DNA from 4 places in the Salinicoccus sp. Marseille-QA3875 genome. Region 2 is predicted to be linked to each of the others. Evidence: riboswitches for the same ligand, from Rfam matches in the RefSeq annotation. Region 2 holds a riboswitch; each other region holds the start of a gene.
What was found. Region 2 has a riboswitch for S-adenosylmethionine ahead of ACY8DT_RS05590 (PLP-dependent aspartate aminotransferase family protein). Riboswitches for the same ligand answer to the same signal wherever they lie in the genome.

Region 1: it holds a riboswitch for S-adenosylmethionine, as region 2 does, so the genes downstream of both, ACY8DT_RS03450 (acetyl-CoA C-acyltransferase) here and ACY8DT_RS05590 (PLP-dependent aspartate aminotransferase family protein) in region 2, are expected to answer to the same signal.
Region 3: it holds a riboswitch for S-adenosylmethionine, as region 2 does, so the genes downstream of both, ACY8DT_RS08030 (5-methyltetrahydropteroyltriglutamate--homocysteine S-methyltransferase) here and ACY8DT_RS05590 (PLP-dependent aspartate aminotransferase family protein) in region 2, are expected to answer to the same signal.
Region 4: it holds a riboswitch for S-adenosylmethionine, as region 2 does, so the genes downstream of both, ACY8DT_RS07535 (O-acetylhomoserine aminocarboxypropyltransferase/cysteine synthase family protein) here and ACY8DT_RS05590 (PLP-dependent aspartate aminotransferase family protein) in region 2, are expected to answer to the same signal.

Annotation. Positions count from the first base shown of each region.
Region 1 covers NZ_CM143103.1:657,395-665,433, forward strand. The annotation lists gene ACY8DT_RS03430 (purine-cytosine permease family protein) at 1-485, opposite strand, end outside; gene ACY8DT_RS03435 (hypothetical protein) at 721-1,566, shown strand; gene ACY8DT_RS03440 (acetoacetate--CoA ligase) at 1,694-3,661, opposite strand; gene ACY8DT_RS03445 (sodium:solute symporter family transporter) at 3,711-5,216, opposite strand; gene ACY8DT_RS03450 (acetyl-CoA C-acyltransferase) at 5,437-6,603, opposite strand; SAM riboswitch class I at 6,700-6,807, opposite strand; gene groL (chaperonin GroEL) at 7,025-8,039, opposite strand, start outside.
Region 2 covers NZ_CM143103.1:1,079,485-1,087,523, reverse strand. The annotation lists gene ACY8DT_RS05610 (four-carbon acid sugar kinase family protein) at 1-829, shown strand, start outside; gene ACY8DT_RS05605 (GntP family permease) at 835-2,160, shown strand; gene ACY8DT_RS05600 (class II fructose-bisphosphate aldolase) at 2,197-3,039, shown strand; gene ACY8DT_RS05595 (YfcC family protein) at 3,408-4,820, shown strand; SAM riboswitch class I at 5,036-5,146, shown strand; gene ACY8DT_RS05590 (PLP-dependent aspartate aminotransferase family protein) at 5,219-7,015, shown strand; gene acsA (acetate--CoA ligase) at 7,055-8,039, shown strand, end outside.
Region 3 covers NZ_CM143103.1:1,561,940-1,569,978, reverse strand. The annotation lists gene ACY8DT_RS08045 (Cof-type HAD-IIB family hydrolase) at 1-459, opposite strand, end outside; gene ACY8DT_RS08040 (hypothetical protein) at 485-895, opposite strand; gene chrA (chromate efflux transporter) at 922-2,136, opposite strand; gene ACY8DT_RS08030 (5-methyltetrahydropteroyltriglutamate--homocysteine S-methyltransferase) at 2,304-3,401, opposite strand; SAM riboswitch class I at 3,483-3,583, opposite strand; gene ACY8DT_RS08025 (DUF2975 domain-containing protein) at 3,820-4,467, shown strand; gene ACY8DT_RS08020 (helix-turn-helix domain-containing protein) at 4,482-4,700, shown strand; gene ACY8DT_RS08015 (HesB/YadR/YfhF family protein) at 4,787-5,083, shown strand; gene ACY8DT_RS08010 (DedA family protein) at 5,091-5,705, opposite strand; gene ACY8DT_RS08005 (YaiI/YqxD family protein) at 5,823-6,263, opposite strand; gene ACY8DT_RS08000 (DinB family protein) at 6,392-6,874, opposite strand; gene ACY8DT_RS07995 (DNA topoisomerase III) at 7,140-8,039, opposite strand, start outside.
Region 4 covers NZ_CM143103.1:1,479,393-1,487,431, reverse strand. The annotation lists gene ACY8DT_RS07560 (N-acetylglucosaminidase) at 1-719, opposite strand, end outside; gene ACY8DT_RS07555 (NADPH-dependent FMN reductase) at 781-1,323, opposite strand; gene ACY8DT_RS07550 (hypothetical protein) at 1,427-1,609, opposite strand; gene ACY8DT_RS07545 (hypothetical protein) at 1,702-1,890, opposite strand; gene ACY8DT_RS07540 (aldehyde dehydrogenase) at 2,010-3,368, shown strand; SAM riboswitch class I at 3,493-3,589, shown strand; gene ACY8DT_RS07535 (O-acetylhomoserine aminocarboxypropyltransferase/cysteine synthase family protein) at 3,645-4,922, shown strand; gene ACY8DT_RS07530 (homoserine O-succinyltransferase) at 4,922-5,839, shown strand; gene ACY8DT_RS07525 (chorismate mutase) at 5,871-6,164, opposite strand; gene aroF (3-deoxy-7-phosphoheptulonate synthase) at 6,183-7,220, opposite strand; gene ACY8DT_RS07515 (prephenate dehydrogenase) at 7,637-8,039, shown strand, end outside.

The sequences.
Region 1 (8,039 bases), 420 kb from region 2:
TTAATTCCAAACCAGTTAAGCGGTATAACTATTGTTCCAAAAACAAGAATATATACCCACATAGGAATCGCAGGAAAAAACTCATTCAATGCATATACAAGTATCATACCTTCTAAAGCACAATACATAATAAAGTTCGACGCATATATCAGAGAAGTCAGCGAAGCACCAATGTAACCGAATCCGCCGCCTCTGGACAGTAAATTGACATTCAAGCCACTTTTAGCAGATAAGTATGAAATATATGTACTCAAAATTCCTGCTACGACAATCGCATATATTGATGAAATAATTGCGTTGATCGCGCCAAACTGTAACGCCATGACACTTCCCAGCTGAAAATAAAAAATCGCCGTAGCGATTCCGAATGTAATATTGGTTATGCTTAACCAACCCATATTTCTTTTGTTTCTCGGGACTCTCTCTAATGAATAATCATCACTTTGCCCCGTTTCTTCTACAATTTCATTTGTATTGATGTAAATCTACTCCCTCATAATAATAATTTTAAATGCACTATTAATATGTGTAGGTATTCACATCCTTATTACGACTGCATTTTCTAACTATAGCATTGAACTAGGGTTTAATCAAACGTGCTTGTGTCGCTTATTAAACAACAATTCACTTATATAAATATTCTAATAAAGACAATTATTACCATAAATATAGTATAATGTATTCATATATTAAAATTATTTATGTCCGGAGTTGAGTTTATTGAAAAATTATCTGTTTACAGGTGGTTTAGCAGCCTTTTTGATGTTAGGTGCATGCGGAAATGAAGTCCCGGAAGCCAGTGAAGAAGTTGAAGCTGAAGAAAGTACTAATCAGCCGGAAAATGAATCATCAGTTGATAATTCGGAAGCTCTTGAAGAGTTACGTACTGAAAATGAATCATTGCAAGGCAGAATAACCGAGCTGGAAGAAGAGAACGAAGAAGTTGAATTATTACAAGAGAGAATTACAGAGTTAGAGGAAGAAAATGATGAACTGGAAGAAATGGCTGCAAAAAGTGCCGAGGAAGAAGATAATACTGAAGAAGACCAATCGGAAAGTAATGAAGATGATAATGCTGTAGATGAATCAGGCTCTACCGAGGAAGGTACCCGTTCTGATCCAATGCAGTTAGGCAGCACGGCACAATTGGATGTAACAATTAATGGTGATGATTATGATGACCGGTATGAAGCTGTTGTTAACCTGACTGTTGATGATATTATAATCGGTGAGGAAGCATACGGCATGCTTGTAAATGAAAATCCATACAATGACCCCGCTCCTGACGGTTATCAATGGGCGCTGATACATTCGGCAATCGAACTGGTTGAATCTGAAACAGATGATTATTCTTATTACGTAATGGATCACTTTGAAATAGTTGAAGAAGATGGCTCTTCTGCACCAAGAGAAAGTGCTGTAACTCCCGATTCATACGGTGGTGAAGACATATATTCCGGCGGTACAAGTTCAGGATATTCATCCGTGTTAGTACCTGAAGAGGGTGACTTCTTAATCAAATATGATGGTTTTTCATCTAATATCGTATTTTTTGAAATTGACTAGCAAAAAAATCTATCCAAAAGTTTAAACTTTTGGATAGATTTTTATTTCCTGAAGGTTATAAATAGCTGTTTTACATCATACTCGGAATTTCGTCACTCATGAGCACTGTATCCCTCTCTTTTTAGATTTATATATAATTCCTGTCAGTCAATGATGCATATTCTTCAAGACACTCCGGGTTTGTTAAGGAGGCTTTGTTTTTAACATCTTGTCCGTGAACAATTGAACGGACAGCTCCCTCGACCTTTTTACCGTTATTTGTATATGGTACTTCTTTTACTGCATAAATACGTCGTGGTATATGGCGTGGAGATGCCTTTCTTCGCACATCCTGACGGATTTTCTCAGCCAGCGCCGCGTCTACGCCGCCATCCTCCGTCACGATGCACAATGAGATTTCTTCATCATTCTCTATAGGAAAACCAAACACCAGTGAATCTTTGATTTGCGGAATTTGATCCACTACACGATAAATTTCCGCTGTGCCGATTCGAACTCCCCCTGGATTCAGTACTGTATCCGTACGGCCATGAATAATGAACGTGCCTGCTGCCGTCTGTTCCACTAAATCACCATGAGTCCATATTCCCTCATGCTTTCTGAAATAAGAGTTGAAATAACGAGCATCCCCGTCTTCGCCCCAAAAAGTCAGTGGCATGCTCGGAAAAGCTCGGGTACAGACTAATTCTCCTTTTCTGCCAATAATAGGAGCACCACGTTGATCCAGAATATCAACCGCCATGCCAAGCGCCTTGCAAGTGATTTCACCACGTTTGACTGGATGAATTGGTGTGCCCATGAAGAAGCAACCAATAATTTCAGTCCCGCCGGAAATCGATTCTAATACCAAATCTTCTTTAATCGTATTATACACCCAGTCATACTGTTCACCGATCAGCGGTGATCCTGTAGTCATCAAAACTTTCAGTGCAGACAAATCATGATTTGCACCAACTTCATATCCACATTTTTCTAGTGTCGAAAGGTATTTTGGACTTGTCCCAAAATGAGTGACTCCAATCTCCTCTGAGATTTCCCATAAAATACCTCTCTGGTCCTGTCGAATTGGCGAACCATCATATAGCAAAATGGCTGCTTCGCTGGCAAGGCCGGATATAAGCCATGGATACATCATCCATGATGTGCTCGTATACCATGACATGACATCCCCCTGCTTGACATCCCCATGGAGTTGATGCTCTTTTACATGCTGGAGCAAAACACCACCTGCAGAATGGACTATGCTTTTTGGCAGACCTGTCGTCCCGGATGTATATAAGATATAAAGAGGGTGTTCAAATGGAACACGTGTAAATATTGGCACCTCTGCATCATTGGCCAATAGTTCACTCCATGTCAGTAACTGAGCATCGGATTCCAGCGCCAACTCCGGTGTTTCCGACAAACAGACCACCGAAGACAAACTTTCCAGTTTCTCAATGACCGCTTCTACATTTTCACGAATATTAAAAGACTTTCCATTATATTCGTAATCAAGAGAAGCAATGAGTACTTTGGGTTGGACCTGACCAATGCGATCGATGATTCCCTTGGCCCCGAAATCAGGAGAACATGAGCTCCAAACAGCCCCGAGTGAAGACGTGGCAAGTAATGCGACCAGTGATTGCAAATCGTTCTTTACAATACCTGCAACACGGTCGCCTACCCCCACACCCAGCTTATGTAAACCTGTCTGCGCCTTCGCAACCATAGTGCGTAATTCCTTCATTTTAATCATCTGCTGAACGCCATTCTCATCAGCTTCATAAACAGCAACCCGTGAACCAGACCCGCGTAATAAATTCTCAGCAAAATTGACGTTTGCTTCAGGGAACCATTTTGCACCTAACATACCATCATCTTCTGCAGGAAGGAATATGGTTTCACCCTTATCTCCAGTAATTCCTGAGAAATCCCAAACCGCCGACCAAAACGCTCCCGGTTTTGCTATTGACCATTGGTGCAGGCGTTCATAAGGCTCAAAGGGGATTCCCACTTGTTCCGAGAACTTCTTTATATTCGACTCCGACACCCACTGCTCGGAAGGCTGCCAAATTATATCACTATCTTTGATTTCTGCTTGTTGTTCCATCATTGCTTCTTCCTCCTCTTACTTTTAAAGATAAAATAGCCCGCTAAAAATATTATTTATTAGAAACCGTTAAAGACTCCTGGTGTTTGGTCGTTGCGCTTTGGGTTGCCAAAGATGTGACCACCATTACAGCAAAAGCAAAAGCGGATGCAAAAACCATAGCTACATATATATTTCCGATGATATTTTGCTGTGTGAAAAGGACATACAGTACCGTCCCCGTAATCAAAGCAGCGATTGCACCAGGTCCATTTGATTTTTTCCAAAAATATCCTAATGTAACCGGGGCAATAATTCCACAGATAATTGCTGTGAAGCTGAATTGAATCAGAAAAGCTAAAGATTCCGGACGATCAAATGAAAGATACAGTGTAACCAAACCAGCAAGTACCAAAGACACTTTTGCCACCTTTACAGAATTCTTATCCAAGTCATCATCATCAATTGGTTTTTTAGATAAAATCGGCGCCAATACTTTGTAAAAATCGTTACCAATGCTGGTCGTCAGGCCCAGGTAAAGACTATCCGTAGTTGATAGAATCGCAGTGATAAGCCCTACAACAATAAGCGCCGCAAGAACAGTCGGAAATGATTCAATTACATACACGGGGATTGCCGAATCCGCACTTGCCAAAGACGGGGCAATCACCCTTGCTGCCAGACCGCCAAGCACCATCAACGTGGAAATCAAGAATAAGACCACTCCTGCCGATAGAGTAAATGGTGCAAGCTGCTTCTCACTTTCAAGTGACAACACTTTATTTAATAGATGCGGCATTAATACAAAGCTGAATAAAAGGAATTGTACGGCCATGATTGCCATCGGACTGTCATAAGGTCCTCCTGTGGATAGAACGCCTGTCAGATTCGGATCAATCGCCTCAAGCTTACTTGTCAGCTCTCCAAATACATTCAAGCCTCCACCTATTGTCCAAAATAAAGAGACAAGAATTAGGATGGAAGTGACAGCCATCAAAATTCCTTGCATACCGTCCGTAATGAGCTGTGCGTAAGCCCCGCCAAGTCCTATGTAAAGAATCGTGATAACTACACCAATGATAATTCCCCAGAAATACGGGATATTTAAGACTGATTCAAAGATGGTAGCCAGTCCGACATTTTGACCGACAATATAATATATGTTGAATAAAATTAAAACAGCCACAAGCACTTGCAACGCCTTGCTGTTGTATCTTCTTCCAAGCCATTCCGGCAACGAGGAAACACCGCCGAACTTTTTGCTGTATCTCCAGAATGTCTTAGCAAATAAAAGCAAACCAATCCAGGAAACCCCAAAGCATCCCAATGTATACCACAGCACTGATGTTCCATATTGATAAGCCAGCCCCGGCACACCGATAAATAAATTGGCGCTTGCATAAGAAGCGGCAAAACTGGTTCCGACAATCACAGGATTCACTTTTCCTCGGGCCGTAGCAAAGCCGGACATCGAACTGCTATGGCGCTTTCCCTTTTTACCAATCCAAATGATATATCCAAAATATAAAACTAACAAAACAATAATTGTCCAAAATAATGGTCCTGTGACGTTAAGCATTATTAATCCTCCTCTCTTCCCTTTGATACATAAGATTTTTTCCATATCAGTAAACCGACTGCCCAGAATATGGCCAGTAATACAAAGTATAGTGCTATCATAATTAATCATTCCTCCAGATTACATGAATTCATTTGAGTGATAGATTATAAACGCTCCGGCTGATCTGTATTTAATACATCAGTATCGACATCCAGCGACTGTTTCAAATGAATGTGTATTACCAGCTTTTAGGAACCTCTATCAATAGAGCCATGCCTTGACCGCCGCCACCGCAAAGTGATGCAATTCCCTTCCCGCCGCCACGACGTCTCAGTTCTTCTGCAAGAGTTAAAGCAAGCCTGAAGCCGGTTCCGCCAAGCGGATGACCAATCGCAATCGCACCGCCATTGACGTTCACTCTTTCATAGTCAATGTCCAGTTCCCGGCAGCTTGCAATGACCACACTTGCAAAAGCTTCATTGATTTCAAATAAATCAATATCATTCACTGTCAGGTTCGTCTTTTCCAATACTGCTTTGATTGCCCTGGCAGGCTTTGTATGTAAACTCGTATCCGGCCCCGCAACTTCAGCCCAGCCCAGAATGCGTGCCAACGGTGTTTTACCAAGCGCCTCCGCCCTCTTTTCAGATGAAATGATTCCGACACTTGCACCATCTGTCATTTGAGACGCATTTCCCGCTGTAATCGTACCGTCTTCAATGAATGCCGGTTTTAAAGCTGCTAATTTTTCAATGGAAGAATTAAGTCTGATACCTTCGTCATCAGAAAAAGTTTTCCCATTCACAGTCACCGGTATGATTTCATCCTTCAGGTAACTTTTTTTCAGTGCTTCAGCTGCCCGCTCCTGGGACAACTGTGCATATACATCCTGGTCCTCTCTGTTGACCTTAAAATCTTTATTCTTCGCATCGGTTGCCACCCCCATCGATTGATCTGTCAGCGCGCACCACAAACCATCGTTACTTAATGTGTCCGTCAGCTGCAGCGATCCCATTGACTGTTCCTTACGGACCGCAGCAGTGTACGGGGCATTGGTCATCGAATCGAATCCGCCTGTAATATATAATTCCCCTTCGCCAAAGTGAATGCGGCGAACAGCGTCTGATACTGTTGCCAGCCCGGCCAAACATACATTATTTAAAGTAATTGCTGGTACAGATAGCGATACACCGGCTTCTGAAGCAACTCTCCTGGCTGGATTTTGTCCCTGGCCTGCTTGAAGTACCTGTGCCAGTAGGACCCCGTCTGACTCTTTTGCACCGGGCACTCTTTGCAACAGTTCTTTCACAGCTAAAGCCCCTATTTCGCCTGCCTCCAATTCTGATAAAAATCCCTTCCACTTGCCAAAAGGGGTTCGAACACCTTCCAGAATCACCTTGTTCATATACCTCATCCTTTCTTATGATCTGATTTTTTAAATAGAAAAACCCTCTTTCCTAAAGAAAGAGGGTTGAAATCATGAATATATCACAGTTTCCCCCTCTTATCTTCCAGACATTTCTGCCTGTTGGAAGTAGCACCATTCCCCATAAAAGGGTGGTTGCCGGGCGTCAAAGGGCCAATTCCCTCAGCCAACTCGTGATAAGAGTGATCTAATAAAATTATCTTATTGTTAGAAATTATTTGTTTATTTGATTATTCACACTATCAGAACACAGCTGAAAGGTCAACATCTTATTTTTGAACAAGTAAATTCTCCTTAGACTTTTAAATCAGTATTTCATTTCCTTCTGTCCCCTCCCAATTCAAAAAACGGGGTCTGCACAATGGCAGACCCCGTTTTTACAATAGTCATTCGCTTAAGATTACATCATGCCCGGCATTCCGCCGCCCATGCCGCCACCCATATCAGGGCTGCCGCCATTTTCATCCGGAATGTCCGCAACGACCGCTTCTGTCGTTAAGAACATTGCAGCGACAGAGCCGGCGTTCTGCAGTGCTGAACGTGTCACTTTAGTCGGGTCGACAATTCCTGCGTCAACCATGTTCACCCACTCGTCAGTTGCAGCGTTAAAGCCATAACCTTCTTCCTGGGATTTAAGTTTTTCAACAATTACAGAACCTTCCAAACCAGCATTTTCGACAATTTGACGCAACGGTGCTTCCAATGCTTTAAGCACGATGTTGATACCCGTCTGTACGTCTCCTGATTCTTCCAGTTGTGCAACTTTATTGTGCACTGCTACAAGTGCTGTACCACCACCGGATACAATACCTTCTTCAACTGCTGCACGTGTTGAGTTCAATGCGTCTTCAATACGGAGTTTACGCTCTTTCATTTCAGTTTCAGTCGCAGCACCCACTTTGATTACTGCAACACCGCCTGAAAGTTTCGCAAGTCTCTCCTGAAGTTTTTCTTTATCGAAGCTTGAAGTCGTTTCGTCTATCTGTGATCTGATCTGACCGATACGAGCTTCGATATTATTAGTTTCACCCGCACCTTCAACGATTGTTGTATCATCTTTGGATACGTTCACTCTTGAAGCATTACCGAGCATGTCGATTGTCGTATCTTTCAATTCAAGACCTAAATCTTCAGTGACAACCTGTCCGCCTGTCAATATCGCGATATCTTCAAGCATCGCTTTACGACGGTCACCGAACCCAGGTGCTTTAACAGCAATTGCCGTGAACGTACCGCGCAGTTTGTTAAGCACGATATTCGCCATAGCATCGCCTTCGACATCGTCGGCAATGATCAGAATCGGACGAGACTGCTGAACAACCTGTTCAAGTAGCGGCAGAACATCCTGGAAATTTGAAATCTTTTTATCAGTGATTAAAATATATGGATTCTCAAGATCTGCAATCATTTTCTCG
Region 2 (8,039 bases):
AAGTGACGGTGAGGTTCGGTCGGAGAACGTCGTGCACATTCCATTGGATATGATCAGAAGCTGCGATACTCATGCACTGATTAAAATATTCGACGGTTTAAATGCATTCGACCAGGTCATCGTGGACGCAGTGAACAACAGGGACATGGAGTTTTTCGCAGGTGTCATGATGGAATATCTTAAGTCACACAACAAAAAATTCATATTCAGAACGGCTGCGTCATTTGTCAGAGCAATCTGCCAGACACCGGGGGAGATTCTTGCAAGGGAAGAAATCATCCAGCCGGATAACGAGAATGGCGGCATCATCGTTGTCGGCTCCCATGTCGATAAGACGACGAAGCAACTGAAGCATCTGACCGAGCACTCGGATATTCATGAAATTGAGTTTTCAATCCGGAAAGTGATTGAAGAAAGTCAGCTGACCGAGTATGTGAATACGCTGCGGGATGAAGTCTCGAAATTGATTTCAGACGGTAAAGATGTGGTGGTCTATACTTCGCGCGGACTGATCAGGACGGAAGATAAAGAAGAGAGTTTGAGAATATCCAAATCGATTTCAGACAGTCTGGTGCAGATTGTATCGACACTTGATGTGAAGCCGGGGTTCATCATCGCAAAAGGCGGCATTACATCCAGTGACGTGGCAACAGAAGGTATAAAAGTTAAAAAGGCTTATGTACTGGGCCAGGCTGAAAAAGGGATACCTGTCTGGGAAACAGACGAAGATGCGAAATATCCGCACATTCCTTATATCGTTTTCCCGGGAAATGTCGGTGAGAATCACACGCTGTACGATGTCTACAAAAAAATCAGTCATGAGGAGTGAGCTGGATGCTTTTATTATATTTCCTGCTGGCATTAGTTGTTTTATTCATTTTAATATTGAAGTTTAAAGTTGAACCTTTCATATCATTACTGGTGACCGCATTCGGACTTGCATTTCTTGTCGGCCTGCCAATTGCGGAGTCATCGCAGATCATTGCCGAAGGATTCGGAAGCACGCTTGCCGGCGTCGGTATTCTGATCGGGCTTGGAATCGTCTTTGGACAGTTCCTGGCGAAATCCGGAGCGGTAGAGAGAATCGCCGAAGGAATCTTGAGAGTTACAGGAATCAAGAAATCTCCCATCGGGATTGCGATGACAGGAACGGTTGTGTCCATCCCGGTTTTCTTCGATGCCGCATTCGTTATTTTAAATAAAGTCATCGGCAGTGTGACGCGTAAAACGAATTTACCGAGAATTACATTTGTTACAGCGCTCGCAGTCGGTCTGATCGTGTCCCACAGCATGATCATACCTACACCCGGACCGCTCGTTGTTGCTGAAAATATAGGTGTTGATCTGGGAATCTTTCTGGTTGCAGGGCTTTTTGTCGCAACCATAGCAACACTTGTCGGCGGTTATGGCTATGGTATGTTCATCGGGAAAAGAATCGGACATAACCAGTCGGATCTTGAGAAGATGGAAGAGGTTGAAGAAGAACCGGTCTATAAAAAGCAGATTTCATACAGCCTGTCGTTCGGTCTGCTGTTACTGCCGATCGTACTGATTTTAGGAAACACGATCAGCCAGCTGCTGCTTCCGGATTCACCTGTGTCTACAGTGTTCTCATTTATCGGAGATAAAAACGTCGCACTTCTGATCAGTGTCATTACAGCGCTGATTGTTTTAAAACCATACATAAGCGAAAGTTACGATGATCAGTTTAAACAGTCGATGGCTGATGCAGGCGGCATTCTGCTCGTTACAGGTGCCGGCGGTGCGTTTGGTGCGGTAATCAACGCGAGTGGAATGGGAGAGTATTTAATAGAGATGATGACAGGATTCAACATCCATGTGCTTCTCCTTGCATTCATTTTCACACAGATTTTAAGGGCATCTCTCGGCTCAGCCACGGTGGCGCTCGTTACGACGTCAAGCATACTCGGACCGCAGATTGCTGAGCTCGGCGTCCATCCGGTGCTCCTTGCGCTCGCGATATGTTCCGGTGCAATCGGATTGTCCCTGCCGAATGACTCGGGGTTCTGGGTAGTTAACAGATTCGGTCAACTGACGGTTGCCCAGACTTTGAAAGCATGGTCGCTCGGCGGTTTTATCGCCGGTCTATCAGCACTCGGTGTTGTGTATGTGATTTATTTTGTTACATTGATGGTATAAGAGTATATAAATTATTAAAGAAATCGAGTGATATTGATGGTTAATATATTGAAAGATGCTATGAAAAATAATTACGCAGTTCCGCAGATCAATGCCAATGGAATACTCTGGGTGGAAACGACTTTAAAGACAGCTGAAAAGTGTCAGTCACCGGTCATCATCGCAACGACTGATGCAGTCATCGACAAACTCGGCGGCTTTAAATTTTTCGTCAGCATGTACCGCAATTTAAAGGAAGAGCTGAAAATCACTGTGCCGACAATCCTTCATTTTGATCATTCGCAGTCAGTGGAAAGATGTATTGAAGCAGTGGATGCAGGTTATGATTCAGTGATGTTCGACGGTTCCACCATGAGTATTGAAGAAAATATTGCCAAAACAAAGCAGGTGGTGGACTATGCGAAGCCGCGCGGAGTGATGGTGGAAGCGGAAGTCGGCAGTGTCGGCGGCATTGAGGACGGAGTCGAAAGCACGATGATGTATGCGGATCTGAATGAATGTCTCGAACTTATCAAAGAAACAGGAGTGGACTGTCTCGCCCCGGCGCTCGGCAGCGTCCACGGCAGATATAAAGGCGAACCGAATTTGGGGTTTGATGAAATGGCAGAGCTGCGGGAAGAGACATCGGTGCCTTTCGCACTGCATGGTGCTTCCGGTATTTCAGATGAAGACCTGCAAAAGGCAATATCATACGGACACGCTAAAATAAACTATAATACTGAAATCAACATTGCGTGGTCCAATGCACTCCGCAAAGTATTGAATGCGGATGACAGCGTGTATGCACCGATGCAGATCCAGGATCCGGCCAAAGAGGCGATGTCGGATGTCATAGAAGCAATATTTAAACGCACAGGTGCTTATAATCAAGTGAAATAACAATGGGAGTGAAGATGAAGAAGCCGGGGACGGATGTCCCCGGCTTCTTCATCTAATTTTAGAGACTGCCCCGCCTTATAATGCTGTTGATATCAACCGGCAGTTGAATGATTAATGTCCTGAAAATATTATATACACAGAAAATTCTGCGAATGTGCTTGTGAAAACAACGAAAATAGTATAATCTTTTATTCAACAGACGGAAAGATTATGCATATCATCCAGTGCATGGCGGTGCTTCACCCAATATATTTTATCGCCGTGCCAGAGAGTGTTGTATTTGAAAGTTTCAAGGGGGAAATTCCGGAAATGCATAGAACCTGAATATGTGCCTGACTCCGGAATATTTTATAAAAGGGGAGATAATCATGTCTGAATCTGATGAAAATGAAATTAAACCGAAGAGAAAGAGAAGGTTTGAAGTGCCTCATGTTTACATCATCCTGTTTGTTTTAATAATAATCGCTGCAGCAGCCACTTATTTTGTTCCGACAGGAGAGTATGAACGAGCCGAAGTGGACGGTCAGGAAGTTGTCGTGGACGGGTCCTACAGTGCGGTTGAGGCGAATCCTGCAGGCGCCTTTGATATATTCCAGGCCGTGCACGTGGGAATGGTGGATGCTGCTCCGATCATATTCTTTATATTCATCATCGGTGGTGCATTCGGTATTTTCAGGGCGACCGGTGCTCTCGAAAGTGGTATGAACACGGTTGCGCATAAGATGAAAGGGAACGAAATATTACTTATTCCGGTATTGATGACATTGTTTGCAATCGGAGGTGCCATTTTCGGGCTCGCGGAGGAAACGATTCCTTATATCATGATCATCGTGCCTCTTGTCGTGTTCCTCGGATACGACTCCATGCTGGGTGCGGCTATCGTACTATGCGGTGCATCTGCAGGTTTCTCAGCCGCTTTCATGAACCCGTTCACCGTCGGGGTCGCTCAGGGCATCGCAGAACTGCCAATCTACTCCGGGTTCTTTACACGATTGATTTTCTGGGCGATTTTTGTCGCCGTTGCAATTGCATATGTAATGATTTATGCAAGGAAAATCAAGAAAGATCCGACGAAGAGCCTGATGTATCAAGAAGATAAGGAAAAAAGAGAAACTTTGGAAGAACAGGAACGGGAGCACTTGACAGGAAGACAAAAAATCGTCATCGGTGTGCTTTTAGTGACCATCGTCACACTGGCCTATGGTGTCGTCCAGCATGGCTGGTATATTACAGAGATCGCCGCGCTGTTCCTGGTCATGGGTGTCCTCATGGGTCTAATATCCGGTATGCGGGTTAATGCTATCGCTGAAAACTTTGTCAAAGGGTGTCAGCTGATCGTTCTCGGCGCTCTTGTTGTCGGTTTTGCATACGGCATACAGGCTGTGATGGCAGATGGAAATATCATTGATACGCTTCTTTATTCGATGTCAAATGCAGTGGGTGCGCTGCCGGCAGGTCTGACCGCCATCGGCATGTTCATCGTGCAGTCATTGATCAACTTCATCGTTCCGTCAGGGAGCGGACAGGCAGCACTGACGATGCCGATCATGGTGCCTCTTTCAGATCTGGTCGGTGTGGCAAGACAGACAGCAGTGCTTGCATTCCAATTTGGTGACGGTATTTCTAACATTGTTACACCGACATCAGGTTACTTCATGGCGGGGCTTGCTGCTGCAGGTATTTCATGGGTTAAGTGGATACGCTGGGTGTGGCCGCTCATATTGATCCAATACGCTCTGGCCGCTGTTTTTGTAACAGTTGCCCACTTGTTCATATTTTAATATGAAGTTTAAGTTTCAGGGAAATCAAAGTCCGGAAGCCTTCAATCATAAGACTGCCGTCCGCGGTGGTCTTTTTTTGGCGAATAAAATTTTTCAGAACGTTTAAATCTCCTTTAAGTTATCTAAATTCTCTTTCTAAACAAAATATTTAAAAAACACTTTGACAAAGCTTGCTAATCATAGTATTGTAATATGCATTAAAGAAATATTGATTCGACTTATCTAGAGAGGCAGAGGGACTGGCCCTTTGACGCCCGGCAACCATTAGGCAGATTTGCTTGAAAAGGTGCTAATTCCAGCAGGATTTTATTCCTGGAAGATAAGAGGAGGAAAAGCACTCTTCTTATATTTTAAGAAGAGTGCTTTTTTAAATCATATTCAAACTTGGAGGAATGGACATGTCAAACGAACACAATTCAACTTATGATCTGGAAACTTTATCATTGCACGGCGGTCAGGCACCGGACCCGACGACGGGGTCAAGAGCTGTACCAATCTATCAGACGACTTCATACGTATTCCACGATACGGATCATGCAGAAAGCTTATTCTCGCTGGATGAGCCGGGTAATATATACTCCCGCATCGGCAACCCGACGGTAGAGGTGTTTGAAAAGCGTATGGCACTGCTTGAGGAAGGGGTGGCGGCTGTTGCGACTTCTTCAGGGATGTCTGCGATTACACTGTCCATTCTGAATCTCGCGAGTGCAGGGGACGAAATTGTTGCCGGTGCGAATCTTTACGGCGGTACATATAATCTTTTTGCGGTCACCCTGCCCAGATACGGCATCAATGTGAAATTCGTCGACCCGACGGATCCTGAAAACTTTAAAAATGCCATTACGGATAAGACAAAAGCGGTGTTCGGTGAAACGATCGGCAATCCGGGTCTGCAGGTGCTGGATATCGAAGCGGTTGCTGCCATTTCTCACGCGGCGGATGTGCCTTTAATTGTCGATAATACTTTCGCAACACCGCATACATGTAAACCGATCAAGCTTGGTGCGGACATAGTCGTCCATTCAGCGACAAAGTGGATCGGCGGGCACGGTACATCGATCGGCGGTGTCGTTGTCGACGGCGGCCGTTTCAACTGGAATCTGGAGAAATTCCCTGAATTTACAGAGCCGGACTCGAGTTACAACGGCATCCGTTATGCATCGGACTTCGGGACGCTGGCGTTCAGCACTAAAATCCGTGTCCAGCTGCTGCGTGACTTTGGAGCGACGCTCAGCCCGACAAACGCTTTCCATCTGATACAGGGGCTGGAAACACTGCATGTACGTGTGGAAAGGCATAATGAAAATGCAGAAAAGCTGGCTCGTTTCCTATCTGATCATCCGGCGGTCGAGTGGGTGACATACCCTGGACTGAAAAGCCATCCATCACATGAAATTGCGAAAAGAACATTTAAGAACGGCTTCGGATCGATCATCACTTTCGGTATCAAGGGCGGCAAATCTGCAGGTAAAAAGCTGATAGACAATGTAGCACTCTGGTCACATGTGGCGAACGTGGGGGATGCGAAATCACTGATCATCCATCCGGCTTCAACGACACATCAGCAGCTGACAAAAGAACAACTGGAAGAAACGGGTGTATACGAAGAGCTTGTCCGCCTGTCCGTCGGTATTGAATCTGTAAGAGACATTCAAAATGACCTGAATCAAGCGCTCACGAAGGCGACAGGCATTGATACGGGTGAAGATGAAGAAATCGTCATCAATGATGAAGGCGTCATCAAATGGATATTGAATTCACCGACAGAGAAAGTGGCTGAAGACGGTCAGGAGACGACACGCCGGAAAACACTTGCGGTTGTCGGACTGAGCGGCAAAGAAGCGAGACCGAGCTACCGTCTGGCAAGGAAGATGCAGAGACTCGGCTATAAGATCATTCCGGTCAATCCAGGAGAGACGGAAATACTCGGAGAAAAAGCATATCCGGATCTGAAAAGCGTGCCTGAACAGATTGATGTCGTCCAGGTGTTCAGAAGCCCTGAAGCTGCGATCGGTATTGCAGAAGAAGCGCTTGAAGTGAAGCCGAAAGTCTTCTGGCTTCAGGAAGGTGTCATTTCGCCGAAAGCTGCAGATATCGCAAAAGACGGCGGGCTGCAGGTCGTGCATAACCGCTGCACATATAAAGAGGCACAGCGTCTGCGCGGTACAATCTCAACTTATGCGTGTGAAATTTAATCTGTAGATTAATAAAATCCCGGAAAAGGAGTTTTAATCATGACTTTGAATCAGTTGGAAATCATTGAACCGTTGCCGGGAGACTATAACCTCCCTGACTATTCAGAAATGAGGAGGAACTTTAAATGGGAAGATGCCGGGACGGATTTGAGTTTTATCGAAACCGGCAAATTGAATATCGCCTACGAAACAATCGACAGGCATGTGGATGACGGCTACGGCAGTAAAACGGCACTGCATTATGTAAACGGCGATGAAAGAATCAGCTATACGTTTAAAGAAGTGAAAGATAAGACGGATCACTACGCACGAATATTAAAAAAGAACGGTGTGGTCAAAGGAGACAGAGTGTTTGTCTTTCTGCCGAAAACACCGGAATGCTATATTGCGATTCTTTCAGTGATAAAAATCGGCGCGGTGGCCGGACCTTTATTCGAAGCGTTCATGGAAGATGCGGTGAGGGACAGGATAAATGACTGCGGCGGAACGCTGCTCATTACGGATAAGGAAATGGTGTGCCGTGTGCCGCAGGCAGACATTCCGACACTTGAAACGATTCTTTTTGCTGAAGATATTGAAGCGGAACCTTTCTTCGATAACGGAGAGGAATACGTGGAATGGATGGACCCGGAAGACAGCATGTTGATCCACTACACGAGCGGATCCACCGGCAAGCCGAAAGGCGTACTGCACGCTCACCGCGTGATTACGCATCAATATCAGTCGGGAAAATGGGTTTTGGACATCAAAGATGATGATGTCTACTGGTGCACCTCCCACCCCGGCTGGGTGACGGGGAGTGTGTACGGACTGTTTGCGCCTTGGCTGAACCGTGCAACAATCGTCATCCAGGGCGGCCGTTTCAAAGCCGAGCACTGGTACAAACTGATTGCAGAACTCGGTGTCACGATCTGGTACAGTGCACCGACAGCGTTCAGAATGCTTCTGTCACAGGGCGACGTTCTGAAAGATTATGATCTATCCTCACTCAGACATATACTCAGTGTCGGCGAGCCGCTGAACC
Region 3 (8,039 bases), 480 kb from region 2:
AGGACAGAACAACAACGACTGATAAATATCGCGGTCAATGTGGTAATCCGGATCGTGTCCGGGCATAAAGCCGAGCTTCAATGTTGAAATGCCTTCAGTCATATATTCATGTTCCGGCATATTGGACAGCATGTTTTGATCATCCAGATATACAAGTGGATGATCATTTTCCATGGCAATTTCTGTGATGTCTTCCAGTCTTTTGGCATCCAAAGGATTGGTATAGATCAGTTCGTCCTCATACACCACATAGTTGCCGTTCATACTCACAAAGGTATTGATACCCAATGAATCCCTTAAGTCTTCATACATGAACGGTGAACGGCCGGTCGCAATAGCCACAATATGACCGGCGTCCTTTACAGCCTTCACAGCCTCTTTAGTGGATTGCGGCACTACTTTTTCATTGTTATAGAGCGTTCCGTCTATATCAAAGAATATTATTTTCTGATTACTCATATCATGCACTGCTCCTAATCATAAATTATGCGTAAATATCAAATCTGGACAATCCAAAATACAACACTACAATCAAAATCAGCCATATGACCACCATGAAAAGATGCCCTTTATCATGAAATGCTGAGTAAAGCTTCAAATCGATGAATAAACTGAGTACAAACTGCCAGGCCAGAACCGTAGCAAGTATCCAGATTGCTGCCGGATGGTCGGTAAAGATGAATACGGCCAGAGCAATAAGGTATGTAACAAGCATCAAATATAAAAAGATTCTTTCAAGATTACCAATATTGAGTGCGTGAATTTTCAAGAAATCATCTTCTTCACGATATCTCGAATCATCAAAAGCAAAATAGCGCTTTGTTTTGGAAAAGTAATGGGTGTAAAATGACTTGATGACCAACCCTGCAAATAAAACGAACAATAAAATATACAAAAGCTTCATTCCTATCCTTGAAAATACTATAGTCCTGGTAACAATTGTAATAGATATCCGACAGCAACTCCAAGAATAACTATCATCCACGCAGGCACCTTCATTTTATATAATAGGAAGAATAATAACAACGCCAGGAAAAAATCACTGCCGGAGTTAATACCACTTATAAACACCGGATTGTAAAATGCTGCAAGCAGAATTCCGACCACCGTCGCATTGACTCCCATCAGAATGCTTTGGAATTTCTTATTGCCTCTCAGCAGATTTAAAAAAGGCAATGCACTCATCACAAGCAGAAATGATGGCAGGAACATCGCAATCGTTGCGATGATGCCGCCCATCGTCCCCAGCATAACCGTTCCCAAATAACTTGCAAATGTAAATAAAGGTCCCGGCACCGCCTGGGCCATTCCGTAACCTGCCAGAAACTCATCAGCCGAAACAAGCCCTGTAGGTACAACTTCCCTCTCGATCATCGGCAGGACAACATGACCGCCGCCAAAAACAATCGAACCGACACGGAAGAATATATCGAATATATTCAAGTACTGGTTATCGAAAAGTGAATTGAGTAACGGGAGCAGAATCAACAGTCCGATAAGTGTGCTGAATGAAATGATGCCTATTTTGCGTGTCAGGTTAAATTTAAAATCTGTTATTTTATTTTCTGCCTTATTCTTAAACAGGAAATATCCGAGCAGACCGCCGAGTAAGATTGTCAGGATCTGAATCCATGCATTCGGGTAGATCAGCATCAAACCTGCCGCAGCAATCGCCATAAGCATTCTCGGGATGTCCGGTGCAAGATTTTTACCCATGCCGAGCAGTGCGTGCAGCACGACTGCCACAGCAACGACTTTCAAGCTGTTTATGAAAACAGCCCCCTCCAAATCCAGGTTCTGATACAGCAGTGCAAAAATGATCAGTACTAAAACAGATGGCAATGTGAATCCGAGAAAAGATAATATCCCGCCCGCTATACCGCCGCGCAGCATACCGATTGAAATGCCGACCTGCGAGCTTGCAGGTCCGGGCAGGAACTGGCAGACAGCGATAATGTCCGCATATAATTTATCATCGAGCCATTTCTTTCTATTTACATACTCCTCTTTGAAATAAGCGAGATGTGCAACCGGACCGCCGAAAGAAGTCAGACCGAGGCGCAGTGAAGTCAGTAAGATTTCCATCAGATTGCTGCCTGATTGATTATTGTTATTAGAGTTTGAATGATTGGTCATGTTTTCCTCCGTATAATAAAGTTAATATCTTCAAATTTACCAGTGATTTGCATATTAATCCATATGAATCATAAAATTATACAAACTCTTAACATCTGTAACAGCGCTGAGTCAGAAGCATAAAAAAAGCATGCAGCACTCAATGTGCTGCACGCCTTACATTTCAATTACAGTAATTCTTCAGACAGTTCAACGATGTATTTGATTTTATTCCACTGGTCTTCTTCAGTCAAAATGTTTCCGTGGTGAGTCGAAGCGAAGCCGCACTGTGGGCTCAGTGAAATCTGCTCTTTAGGGATGAACTGCTTGGCTTCTTCAATTCGTTCCTTGATTGTTTCCCTGCTCTCAAGTTCACCATGCTTTGAAGTGAAGAGTCCAAGGACCACCTGCGGTCCGTTGTTCGGAATTTCATCCAGCGGCTGAAAGTCGCCTGAACGGTCATCATCATATTCTAAAAAGAAACCGTCCACTTTTTCTTTGGCAAACAGAACCGGTGCAATTTTTGAGTAACTGCCTTCAAATGCCCATTTGGAACGGTAGTTGCCACGGCACAAATGCGTTGTTACCACAAGATCTTCGGGCTTGTCTTCAAGCACGCCGTTGACGACACGCAGTGCAAGGTCAATCAGTCTTTCCCTGTCCAGACCGCTGTCGTTGAACGGCAGCTCTTCGGCATTCAGTCCCGCGATATACACATCATCGAACTGAAGATAACGGCAGCCTGCCTCATAAAATGCTTTGACAGCATCTCTGTATGTCTGAATGACATCGTCTGCATAATCTTCAACATCAGAATAGTATTCATGGTCTCTGATACCTGCATTGAATAACTGGTTTGGACTCGGGATGGTCTGTTTTGCAACAGCACGGTCACCGACAATTTCTTTGAATAATTTAAAATCTCTAACATGCGGATGGTCTTCGTTGAATGAAAGCTTTCCTTTGTTGCGCACATCCCAGGCTTCGGTTTCTTCACCGACAAATGCATAACCGGTTTCAGGAACGTAGCCTTCAACACCGTTTAAATTTTCAAGGAAATCCGTGTGCCAGAAACGTCTTCTGAATTCACCATCGGTCACTGCCTTCAATCCCGCTTCAATCTGTTTATCAACGACTTTAGTAATCTCTTCAGTTTCAATATCATATAGTTCACTTGATGAAAGTTCATTATTCTTATAGGCTTCACGTGCGTTATGAATCCGCTCCGGTCTGAGTAAGCTCCCCACGTGATCCGCTTTGAAAGGTCCCGTTTTTACATTTGTCATATTATCCGCTCCTAAAGTGTTTTAATTATAAATAAATCCCCTTCTTATCTTTGATAAAAAGAGGATAACGTCCGTCATCTCTTCTCATCTGGGAGCTTGCACTCCAGGAATTAGCACAGTTCCAATAATGGTCTGCTGCTGAGGCTTCAACGGGCCGGTCCCTCCACCTCTCTTGATAAGAAAGTATTATTTAGTTAATCCATATATTATCACTCGGGATAAGTAAGGTCAATGATTTATCGGAAAATTTTAAAATCATAAAATCTTTAATCATCTTATGGAAACACCATGATGACAGTATTCCCCTTTATACTTTTAATGTTATAAGTATAATATTTAATGTTTATCATTAAATAATTATTGCAAAGAGTTAAACATTAGTGTATATTGGTAATATAAAATAAAGGAGGTTTTACCGATGACCGAAAACGCAGTAATCCATAAACGCTTCAGAACGATGGTTAAAGTGCTTTACGTTCTCTCTTTCATCCCTTTGATAATTTTAATTCTGGGCGTTCTTGCCGTACTCGCAGGTATCGTCATTGTGCCGTTTATGCCATTGAATCTGATTGAAGACAGACTGACACAGCTGCCAGTTGTCGGAACATACGAAAGCACAGGTTTGACCTTGGAAATTACTGAGGCTTATCTCGAATCCATCAGCCTGGACCAGACTGCAATCATGCTCGCTCTTGTATCACAATTCTTCTATCTCATTACCGTTGCTCTTATTTTATTTTTCATCAACAGATGGCTGCATAACTTAAAACACGGCGAAATTTTTACACTTAAAAACAGCCGGTTCATAGAATTTGCAGGATATACTCTAATGGTATTTACAATAATTGATGCACTGGCAAAACTCGCTGTTCAAAACTTGATGATGCAGACTTTCTCTGTAATGGAAATTACAACGGAGCTGGATGATCAGTTCATATTTTCTTTCGGCCAGTTAGACCTTAATTTTAACCTTATGATATTATTCAGTGGAATTATCATCTGGATTCTTGCTAAAGTATTCAAATATGGTGCGTTCTTACAGGAAGAATATGATGCAACAGTTTAGAAAGGGTGGTTAACATGATAATAGTCAGACTCGACAGAGTGCTCGCAGACAGAAAGATGCCACTCGGAAAACTGGCCGATGAAATCGGCGTGTCCATCGTCAATCTGTCCAACTTGAAAACCGGTAAAGTTAAAGCCGTCAGATTTTCAACATTGGATGCAATATGTAAAGCTCTCGACTGCCAACCGGGAGATATTCTGGAATACGCTCCAGAAGATAGAGAAGAAAATTAGAAAGCTCTAAATATTTGCACTCTTCTATAAATAGTTATAGGATAAAACCAATGATAGGTTGGCATCAACATTAAGGAGTGTGTGATATGAAGCTTACAGTAACAGACAATGCATTAGACTGGTTCAAAGAAGAAGTGGAATTGGAATCTGGCAGTAAGGTGCGTTTTATTGTCCAGATTTACGGCGACAGTAAAATCCGTGAAGGATATTCTCTCGCTTTTACACTGGATAAAGATGACAGGAAAAAAGCGGTCGAATACGAAGAGGACGGTATTGAGTTTTATATCAATGAATCTGATCTATGGTTTTTTGATGGCCATGATTTATCAGTCGAGTACGATGAAGAAAAAGAAGAGGTCGTTTTTGAATATATAGAACAGTAAAAGGCCATCAATTGTTGTATGATTTCCTTTTTCTGATGTAAAGTACAATCAGGACAATGACGCCGATGATAATGAGAGCGTAGACAATATTGGAATAAATGTCCATATAACCCACTATATCTTCCCAGGAGTTGCCGACAGCAGCACCCAGGTAGACGAGTACAATATTCCATATCAGTGTGCCTAAAGTCGTTAAACCTAAAAATAACAGCACATTCATTTTAGACATCCCCGCAGGAATTGAAATCAGACTTCTGATCAGCGGAATGAAGCGGCAGAAGAATACTGTCCATGGGCCGTATTTATCAAACCATTTATCCGCTTTTTTAATGTCCTCTTTTGTTACGCGCAGAATATGTCCCCATCTATCAATGATTTTTTCCAGCCTTTTGACACTCAACTGAACACCGATGTAATAAAGAACCACTGCACCAAGTACAGAGCCCCCTGTCGCAGAGATGACCACACCGGGAATCGTGAGCTCAGAAGTTGTGGTCATAAAGCCTCCGAATGTCAATACCACTTCTGACGGAATAGGTGGAAATATATTTTCTATCGCTATTAAAAGTATGATTCCTGCATACCCGAAATCATTCATTATAGTCGTTAACCAATCAATCATTCTTTTCACCTTTTACCTATACTTAAGATTTCTATAGTTTATAACTTAACGGCTGGATAAACAAATCATATTATTTTTTATTTTCATGAAGTATAAAACCCCGCCATATTGGAGGGGTTAATTTTCAATCTTCTCTTGAAACAATTTTAAAAATGCCTGCTGATCATCTTTTGAAAACGGCTTCGGACCTTTTGTCCTGCCGCCTCCCTGTCTGATTGCTGCACTTATATGGCGGGTGTTCAACAGATGATTAATATTCATATCATCATATTCAAAACCGTTATGATGGAGCACAGTCGTGCCTTTGGGCAGGAGTAAAGAAGCAAGCCCATAGTCCTGAGTGACGACAATATCATCTTTTGATGCAAGTGCAACAATTTTGAAATCTGCCGCATCCCGGCCCGCATCTACATAAATGGTCTCCACATGTGGAGGTACCTCCTGATTGGAAAAATGTGAGATGCTCGAAACGAGTGTTACAGAAATATTTTTATTCTTCGTTGTTTTAAATATAATATCCTTCACAGGACACGCATCCGCATCGACTATGATCTGCATAAAAATACGCCTGCCTTTCTGTTAGTTTATTTTAACGGTCCTTCCGCGCATGCGGGATGAGTCGCGAGGCGTTTAATGGATTGTCCCGGCAATTACTGGATCACATCATCTGTCTTTGTCTCTCATGATCACATATCAGACTTCCATTTACTATCCATCACTTTTCTTATAAAAACAATCTGTCCAATATGATAAGAATTATGGGCAGCTGCGTTACTGATCAATTCCCACCATTTTGCGTCGACCGGAAATCCTTCGACGCCTTCATCCAGTTGCGACTCTTCCAATAATTCATTCCAATATAATAACAGTTCGATAAGTTCATTCTTTTTATTTTCAAAAGAAGAATTGTCATGATCTAAAAATGTATCATCATTATCAATGCTTTCTACACTTTTGAAATTTTTATTTTTATAGCGGTGCTGCCACGTCCTATTCCAATAAATAAGGTGATTCACTAGTTCTAAAATAGTCATTGCTTCCGGATGAACTTTAAACCCTGCATCCTGTTCGGTCAAATCTTGTAAAGCGGCACTCACCGGTGCATAGAAACTTGGATCATCTGCATTCGCCTGAAACTGGTTGATTAATAATTCCCTGACATGCGTCATTATAAAACCCCTTTTAATTTTTTGCACGTTGACTTTTAGCAATAAAACCCCATCTGGTTAATGTCTGTCATAAAAACCACCCCTATTCGTATATCTACATAGTAGTATTACTTCAAACTCTTGTCTATAATATGTAAATTATATTCAAACAAAATAAGTCTCTGAAACTTTCGTTTCAAAGACTTATTCATAATCCATTTAATTGTGTAATCCTACCGGCCAAATAAATCGCCGCTTGAGCGATAGGACATAAAACTTTGCTCTATCATTCATCCAGTTTCAGTTTCTTCAGCTGATCTGCCAATGCATTGTTGATCGGTTCTTCTTTATCATCTTTTTTCAGATATTTATTCACCGTACGTTTATCGACTTTTCCTTTTTGGGCTTTATCCCTGCGTGCTTTGAAACTGGAAAGTTTCTCACGGTGGCCGCATGTACATGTAAATATTTGACCATCGCCTTCACCGCTCAGCGTCATTTTCTTCTTACAGTTCGGACATCTTGCATTGGTGATTTTGGCGACATTTCTTCTATGACCGCACTCCCTGTCCTGACAGACGAGCATTTTGCCTTTCTTGCCGTTCACTTCAAGCAGCGGCTTGCCGCAGTCCGGACAGTCGCGTCCTGAAATATTGTCATGTTTGAAGCTCTTTTCACTGTTCTTGACTTCTGCAACAATACTCTTCGTATGCTTCTTCATGTCTTCGATAAATCTCTGTTTATCCAGCTGCCCTTTTTCAATCTGTTCCAGCTGTTTCTCCCACACTGCAGTCGTCACCGGAGATTTTAAAATCTCCGGTGCGAGGTCCAGAAGCTGCTTACCTTTGGATGTAATCTTGATTGCCTGCCCGTTTTTCTCCAAATAAAAGGTATTGAACAGTTTATCGATGATGTCTGCCCTTGTCGCTACTGTGCCCAGACCGCCGGATTCGCTCAGCGTTTTCTTGTGTTCTTTATCCATGCTGAAGTATTTAGCCGGATTTTCCATTGCCTGAAGCAGTGACGCTTCCGTGAATCTCGGCGGAGGCGCGGTTTCACCGGTTGTTCTGTTCACAGAACTGACTTTCAACTCTTCGCCTTTTTTCACATCTACAGTCTTTCCTTCAGCTTCTTCTTTATAGACGATTTTAAAACCCTGCTGAAGTACGCGGTTATATTTGGCTTC
Region 4 (8,039 bases), 400 kb from region 2:
GACGACATTATATCAGCGATGATTACCGACCATCTGATATCTGTTGCATATTGATGAGTTCCCGGCTTTTCTGGGTTCCATCTCATCTTATATAATGTATTTTGATAATTATTGACATAATTATTACTTATAAACTCTGCACCGCCGATTATAGCCGCTTCAGGTGAAGTCCAGCCCTCCTGCTCTGCATAGCTTGAACCTGCCTCAACTGCCTGTTTATCAAATGCACCGATACCAAAAAAATTATAGTAGGTCTGATCGGTTTCTACACCTTGTGCCAGCTCTGATTCACCATTACCTGTCTCTACCTGGGTATGGCTGATTAGATATAATACATTAATATCATAGAGATTCTGCGCTTCCAAAAAAGTTTCCCCACGTCCCTCAAGGATACCTTTGTCCTTCAATATCTCATTCAATATATCAATGTCCACCTCAACCTTTTCACGCAGATCCATATGCTGCAGCGGATAATGGTCCTGGTCAGTCTTCATATATTCTCTCAACTGATTTTCATCAGCATTCGTCAATTCACCATCTTGAATGGTAACGTCCTGCGTGTTTTTATCCAGTTGGGCTGAAACAGCTTCATCGAAAGTGTATTCAGATTGATAATTTCGGTTTCCTATTGTTTCAGAGACGATAAAAGTGATAACAAAAACACCCATGATGATGCTCAGCAATAATAATGGCAAATCATTTTTATCTTTATTCAACATGTTTTATACCTTTTCCTTCGCATACTTATATGAAATTAGTAATACCATAAAAAAGTAAGCATCAAATCTGATGCTTACTTTTAGTCATACCCGCAAGAGATATCAATGAATCCAACATCTTACCGATTCTTTGTTTCATCTCATTACTGAGGTTTCCGTAGTCACCGTTCTCATCTTTTTCATAATCAGCGCTGCTTGCACAGAGCTGTGTCGGGATAGCAAATGCGTGCAGCCCCCTCATGACAATTCTTAACTGCGCCAGCGGGTCAGTGTTTCTCATCCCGCCACTTGTGCAGTAGAGAGCAACCGGTTTTTCTTCAAACTGATCAAATGATAAATGATCCAAAGCATTTTTCAATATTCCTGAAAACGAAGTATGGAAGTTCGGCGTTCCAATTATAATCGCATCCGCCTCGCTCGCAATCCGCTTGAATTTTTCAAGTTCTTCCGTATCAGGATGGCCGAGTAATGGGATATCCCACTCACACAACTCTATTATTTCCACATGGTTTTCAGGCTGTTCAATCTGAGCTTTTATTTCTTCTGCTAAGAAAGCTGTGCTTGAACCTGGAAAGGGGCTCCCGGAAATAATCAGCAGATTCATAAGTTTGCTCCTTTATAAAAATATTTAGTACATCAATAATAACATTTACCATACGAGGATTCACATACGTCAAAAGAAGTAAAAAAAGAGACTTAACAAAGTCTCAGCTCATCAATTTATGATTTAATTCTTGTAATTTACCCAGTGTGTCTTCAGGTAAATCTTCGAGTTTAATTTCTTCGTCAACAATTTTCTGTGCTAAATCCATATCGACACCTACAGCTCGACTGATTTGGTATGCAGTTAATTTTTCCACGAGTAGTGAAAGGTTCAATTCAGTGTTCATAATATCACCTTCTTCATAAGTATCGAAACGATTCAATAACTAATTATATCACATCCTTCACAAACTTCAACTATATGCTTAATACATTTAAATCACTTTCTGCCATGCCCGAACAATGCATCTTCAAGATGACTGATTCTATCAATCACTTCAGGACTTAACGCCGATACGTCAATTTCTCCATTCAATACAGAATCGATCTCATCCAACGTCATTTCCAAAGCTTCACTCAACTGATAATTGGTCAAACTGCCTTTAAATATATTCATCTTCTGATCCATGGGCATCACCTTCTTTACTTAAGTTATACTAATTATAGAAAGTTATTGATAAAATGCAATGTTTTTCGATCTAATTAATTATTTTAAATTCGGGTAATCAGTCTATAAGGAGTGAGTATATGTACGAATCAATATTCCATAAACAAAAACAATTTTTCCAAACTAAAGAAACACTATCATTGGATGTGCGTATAAAAGCGTTAAAACAATTGAAAGATGCCATCAAGTTTTATGAAGACGATCTGATGTTCGCCATGAAGGCGGATTTCAACAAAAATGAAAGTGATACTTTTTTAACCGAAATAGGAATAATTTACAGTGAGATAAACCTTCATCTCAAAAAATTAGCAGAGTGGGCAAAACCTGTTAATGTTAAAACGCCTGTTACGCATTTCGGTTCAAAGTCAACAATCTACAAAGAACCTTACGGTGTCATCTTGATTATTTCTCCATGGAATTATCCTTTCAATCTGGCAGTGGCACCGTTGGTCGGTGCACTAAGCGCAGGCAACACTGCAATTCTAAAACCATCTGAGCATACACCGCACGTATCGGATGTCATTACAAAAGTGATTGAACTGGCATTTCCTGAAAAATACGTCACTTCAATTGAAGGGGGTATAGAAACCAACCAGCAGCTTTTAAGTCTGCCTTTTGATTATATATTCTATACCGGCAGTTCTCACGTTGGTAAAATCGTCATGGAAGCAGCTTCAAAAAATTTAACACCGGTCACACTGGAATTAGGCGGTAAATCCCCAAGCATCGTTACGAAGGATGCCAATTTGAAATACGCAGCAAAAAGAATCGTCTGGGGTAAATTTATGAATGCTGGACAGACTTGTGTTGCTACAGATTATGTTTATGTGGATAACAGCGTAAAGGAACAGCTGATTAAACATTTAAAACACTATACTCATAAATTTTATAATAAAGCATTCGAACAGCAGAATTATATGCAGATCATAAACGATGACCATTTTGAGCGGGTCCATAATTATATTCAGGGAGATATCGCCTATGGCGGGCGCAGTCATAAATCAAAACGGATGATAGAACCGACCATTATTCAAAATGTGGATTTCAGTCATCCTGCCATGGAAGAGGAAATATTCGGACCGGTATTGCCGGTACTTGGTTATGATAATTTGGAAAAGGCACTGATTGATATAAGAGACCTTCCTGATCCTTTGGCACTTTATATTTTCACTGAGAAAAATGAAACAGCACAGCATGTCATTAAAAGTGTGCCTTTCGGAGGCGGTGCCGTCAACGATACAATGTATCATTTAGCGACACCCCATATGCCATTCGGAGGACGTGGAAACAGCGGAATGGGGAATTATCACGGGCGTTATTCATTCGATACATTCAGTCATACAAAAAGCATATTGAATCAGACGACACTATTCGACATCCCGTTGCGCTATCCTACCTTTAGAAAGTTTCAGAAACTGTTGAAGTACATCTGGAACTAACATCATATCAATATAACGCTGTGCGTTACTTTCAAAACTTCATCCTTTTCAGATTATTTATAATCTTATAAAGTGTTTGACAAAATCATTTTTCAGATGTAACATTAGAAAAAATAATAAATATAGCTTATCAAGAGTGACGGAGGGGACTGGCCCGATGAAGTCCGGCAACCTTTTTAGTAAGGTGCCAATTCCAGCCGGGCATGCCCGGGAGATGAGCAGATAAGAGTCTGCTAAATTTAGCAGACTCTTTTATTTACTAAGGAGGAAATATTTATGTCAAAAGATTTCAAGTTCGAAACAAAGCAATTACATTCAGGTCAGGTAGTTGATTCTGAAACAAATTCACGTGCCCTCCCAATTTATCAAACAACCTCTTATGTTTTTGATGACACGGAGCACGGGGCAAACCTTTTCGGTTTATCAGAAGCCGGCAACATATACACACGCATAACGAACCCTACATCCGCTGCACTCGAAACAAGAGTGGCTGAACTGGAAGGTGGAACAGCGGGTCTTGCTGTAGCTTCAGGTATGGCTGCAATCACTTATGCTGTACAGGGCGTTGCAGATGCCGGAGACCATATCATTTCAACAACGAGTCTTTACGGTGGCACCCATACGTTATTTACACATACTCTCAAAAAGTTTGGAATTGACGTTTCCTTAGTAAATACTAAAGATCTGAGTAATGTTTCACGTGAAATAAAAGATAATACAAAAGCGATTTTTGTAGAAACCATTGGAAACCCTGAAGGTAACATTGAGGATTTGGAAGCATTGGCAAAGATCGCACAGGATAATAATATTGTTCTGATCGTGGATAATACATTTGCGACGCCTTATTTATGCCGCCCGATAGAACATGGCGCCAATATCGTCATCCACTCAGCTACTAAGTTTTTAGGCGGCCACGGCACTTCAATCGGCGGTGTTATTGTTGACGGCGGCAACTTTGATTGGAAAAATGGGAAGTACCCTGGGTTCAGTGAACCGGACAATTCCTATCACGGATTGGTTTTCGCCGACACTTTCGGTGACCAGGCATTCGCATACAAGATCAGAACAACTCTGTTAAGAGATACAGGCGCTGCGATTTCGCCATTCAACTCATTCCTGCTCACGCAGGGAATTGAAACACTTTCTTTAAGGATGGAAAGACATGTTGAGAATGCAGCTAAAGTTGCTGATTATCTGGCCAACCATGAAAAAGTCGAATGGATTGATTTTGCAGGCCTCTCCAGCAGTCCTTACAAGCAGTTACAAGAAAAATATCTGCCTAAAGGTGCTGGTTCTATATTCACTTTTGGAGTCAAGGGCGGCTACGAAGCAGGCAAGAAATTCATTGAATCACTTGAACTGTTTTCCATGCTTGCGAATGTGGGCGATGCAAAGTCATTGGTCGTACATCCGGCATCGACTACCCATGCACAGTTAACCGAAGAACAGCAGCTGGCAGGCGGAGTAAAACCGGAAACCGTGCGTCTTTCTATCGGTCTTGAGCATATAGATGATATACTTGATGATATCAATAAAGGTCTGGATGCGATTTAATGCCAATAAAAATAGTTGAAGGATTACCGGTTAAAAAAAGGTTGGAACAGGAAAATGTATTTACAATTGATGCCTCCAGGGCAACAACCCAGGACATTCGTCCCTTAAGAATTTTAATTTTAAACCTGATGCCTAAAAAAGAAGAAACAGAGCTTCATCTGTTAAGACTTCTTGGCAATACACCACTGCAGATAGACATTGAATTTTTATATACTGAGACACACAAAAGTAAAAACACACCGACCAGCCATCTTCATAAATACTACAGAACATTCGACGAAATTAAGGACGAACGCTTTGATGGCATGATTGTCACCGGCGCTCCGGTCGAAAAACTGGACTTTAACCAGGTGGATTATATTAATGAGTTGGAAGCTATCTTAAAGTGGTCGGAAACGCACGTGTTCTCCAGATTTTTCATATGCTGGGGCGCCCAGCATGCTCTGAATTATTACTATCAATTTGATAAGATCACATTATCCAGTAAATTATTCGGTGTATTCAAGTTTAAGAACATTATGCCGACACACCCTTTAATGAGAGGCTTCGATGATCAATTTGAAGTGCCACATTCAAGGCATACCAGAATGGACTTCTCCAATTTGGACAAACACTCTGAGTTGAAGGTCTTATCTGTCCACCCTGATTTCGGACCAGACATATTAAGTACCGAGGACAGCAGAGATCTTTATATCTTCGGACACTTGGAGTATGAACGGAACACTTTGCAGAATGAGTATCTCAGAGATGTAGAAAGAGGTGCCGACATAGGTATACCTCACAATTACTTCCCTGATGATGACTCTAATAACGAACCATTCTTCAACTGGAAATCACACGGCCACCTGTTATTCAATAACTGGCTGAATGAAACTTATCAGAACACATATTATGATTTAAACGATTTAGAGAAATAAAAAGCTCAGGTCCGGCGGACCTGAGCTTTTTTTATGATTTGTGGGAAACTTTCATATGATTAATACTATCATTTTGATGCTTTCTGGAGAGCCCCATAAGATTTTTAACAAATAATTCACCATAGAGTTTCAAACTCGGATTTTCTATTAGAGCTACATTTTTATCTATCACTTCTTTTTCGCGTGATGAATCAAAAACAGCAATATCCCGGGAATATTTATATTGTGCTATCTCCTCTGATATCTGCATTCTTCTTTCAAATAAACGCATTAACTCCTGGTCAATTTCATCAATTTCTTTACGCAACATATCATGTTTCGTCATAGGGACTCCTCCTTATCATTATTTTTGAACGATAGTGTCGTTCGTAATTGTTTTACCTTCCATTTCAGCAAGGATATTGATGTGCTGCATTAAATCCTTGAACTCCGCAGGTGTCAGACACTGCTGGCCATCACTCCATGCATTTTCCGGATCCTGGTGCACTTCTATCTGAAGTCCGTTCGCACCGGATACAACAGCTGATTTAGCCATGGAAGGAATGACGTATCTCGTTCCTGCAGCGTGAGATGGATCAATCACTATCGGCAAGTGTGATTCTTTTTGAATCACCGGTACAGCCTGAAGATCAAGAGTGTTACGAGTCGCTGTTTCAAAAGTACGGATACCTCTCTCACAGAAAATCACGTTGTCATTACCGCCAGCCATGATGTATTCTGCAGACATTAACCATTCCTGAATAGTCGCGGACATACCGCGTTTAAGTAAAACGGGCTTGTTCGTCTGACCAAGTGCTTTAAGCAGATCGAAGTTTGACATATTACGTGCACCTACCTGGATGACATCGACCATGTCTACGAATTCATCAATGTATTCAGTACCCATCAGTTCAGATACGATCGGCAGACCTGTTTCCTGTTTAGCTGTATTCAATATGCGTAAACCTTCAATACCCAGCCCCTGGAAACTGTATGGAGAAGTACGTGGTTTGAACGCTCCGCCTCTTAACGTATTTGCACCACCGTCTTTAAGCGCTTTTGCAAGAGCAACAGTATCTTCTTCGTTCTCTACTGAGCAGGGACCGGCGCAAACCATGAAATGGCTGCCCCCTACCTTCACTCCATCTATATCAATGACACTGTCATCTTCATGGAACCTTCGGTTCGCTTTCTTATACGGTGATTGAATTCTGAATACTGCCTTCACTATTCTGTATTTTTTGAAATCATTCTCATCTACACGAGAAGTATCTCCAATAAGTCCAATTATTGTCCTTCTTTCTCCGTCAGAACGGTGTACACGAAAACCCGCTTCCTCAATATTGGAAATTAACGTTTCAATTTCAGTTTCTTTGGCATCATGTGTAACATGGATAATCATAATAAAAAACCTCCCATAATTTTTGAAAAATAAAACTGCCACTTAATATATAAATAAGTGGCAGTTGTTGAAACAATATAGAAGTCCGATTCTCCAGCCACTTATTTTAAATGGCTAGACATTACAAAATGCTTTAGCCATCATTGATACAAACTTTGATTAGTTTTACGTTTGTACGCAATGATGAGTACAAACGGCATCAAAAATAGCTAAAGTAAAATCGATTATTAACTTGTTGTTTTGTCAATATGTTCAACATAGTAATCGCTCCAATTTGTAATGTGGTTGATTGCAATTATATTCACTAATCATTTCTTTGTCAACCCAAAATATTAAAATGTTCAGACTTTTAAAAATCTTGTCGTTTATTTACTTTAGTTATATACTCAAAAGTATAACCATATTGGAGGAATTACATGAATATAGTCATCATAGGTCTTGGAAATATCGGAGGCTCATTTGCACAGGCTATACAAAAGCATACCGAAGGACATGATGTATTTGCCATAGACGTTGATGAGGAAACTCTCCGGACAGCCGAAAAACAAGGCTTGATTAAGAAAGGATATACTGATCCCAAAGAAATTATCCCTAAAGCAAACTTTATTCTTTTTGCTGTCTATCCCAAAGTTATAGTAAATATTATCGATCAGTACTATTCACTTTTCCAGGAAAACACCATCATTAATGATGTCACTGGTGTTAAGAGGAAAGTCATTGCAGAGATAGAAGATAAACTGCCTCCAAAAGTTGATTTCATATTTGGACATCCTATGGCTGGCCGAGAAAATCGTGGATTAAAATATGCCAGCAGTGAAG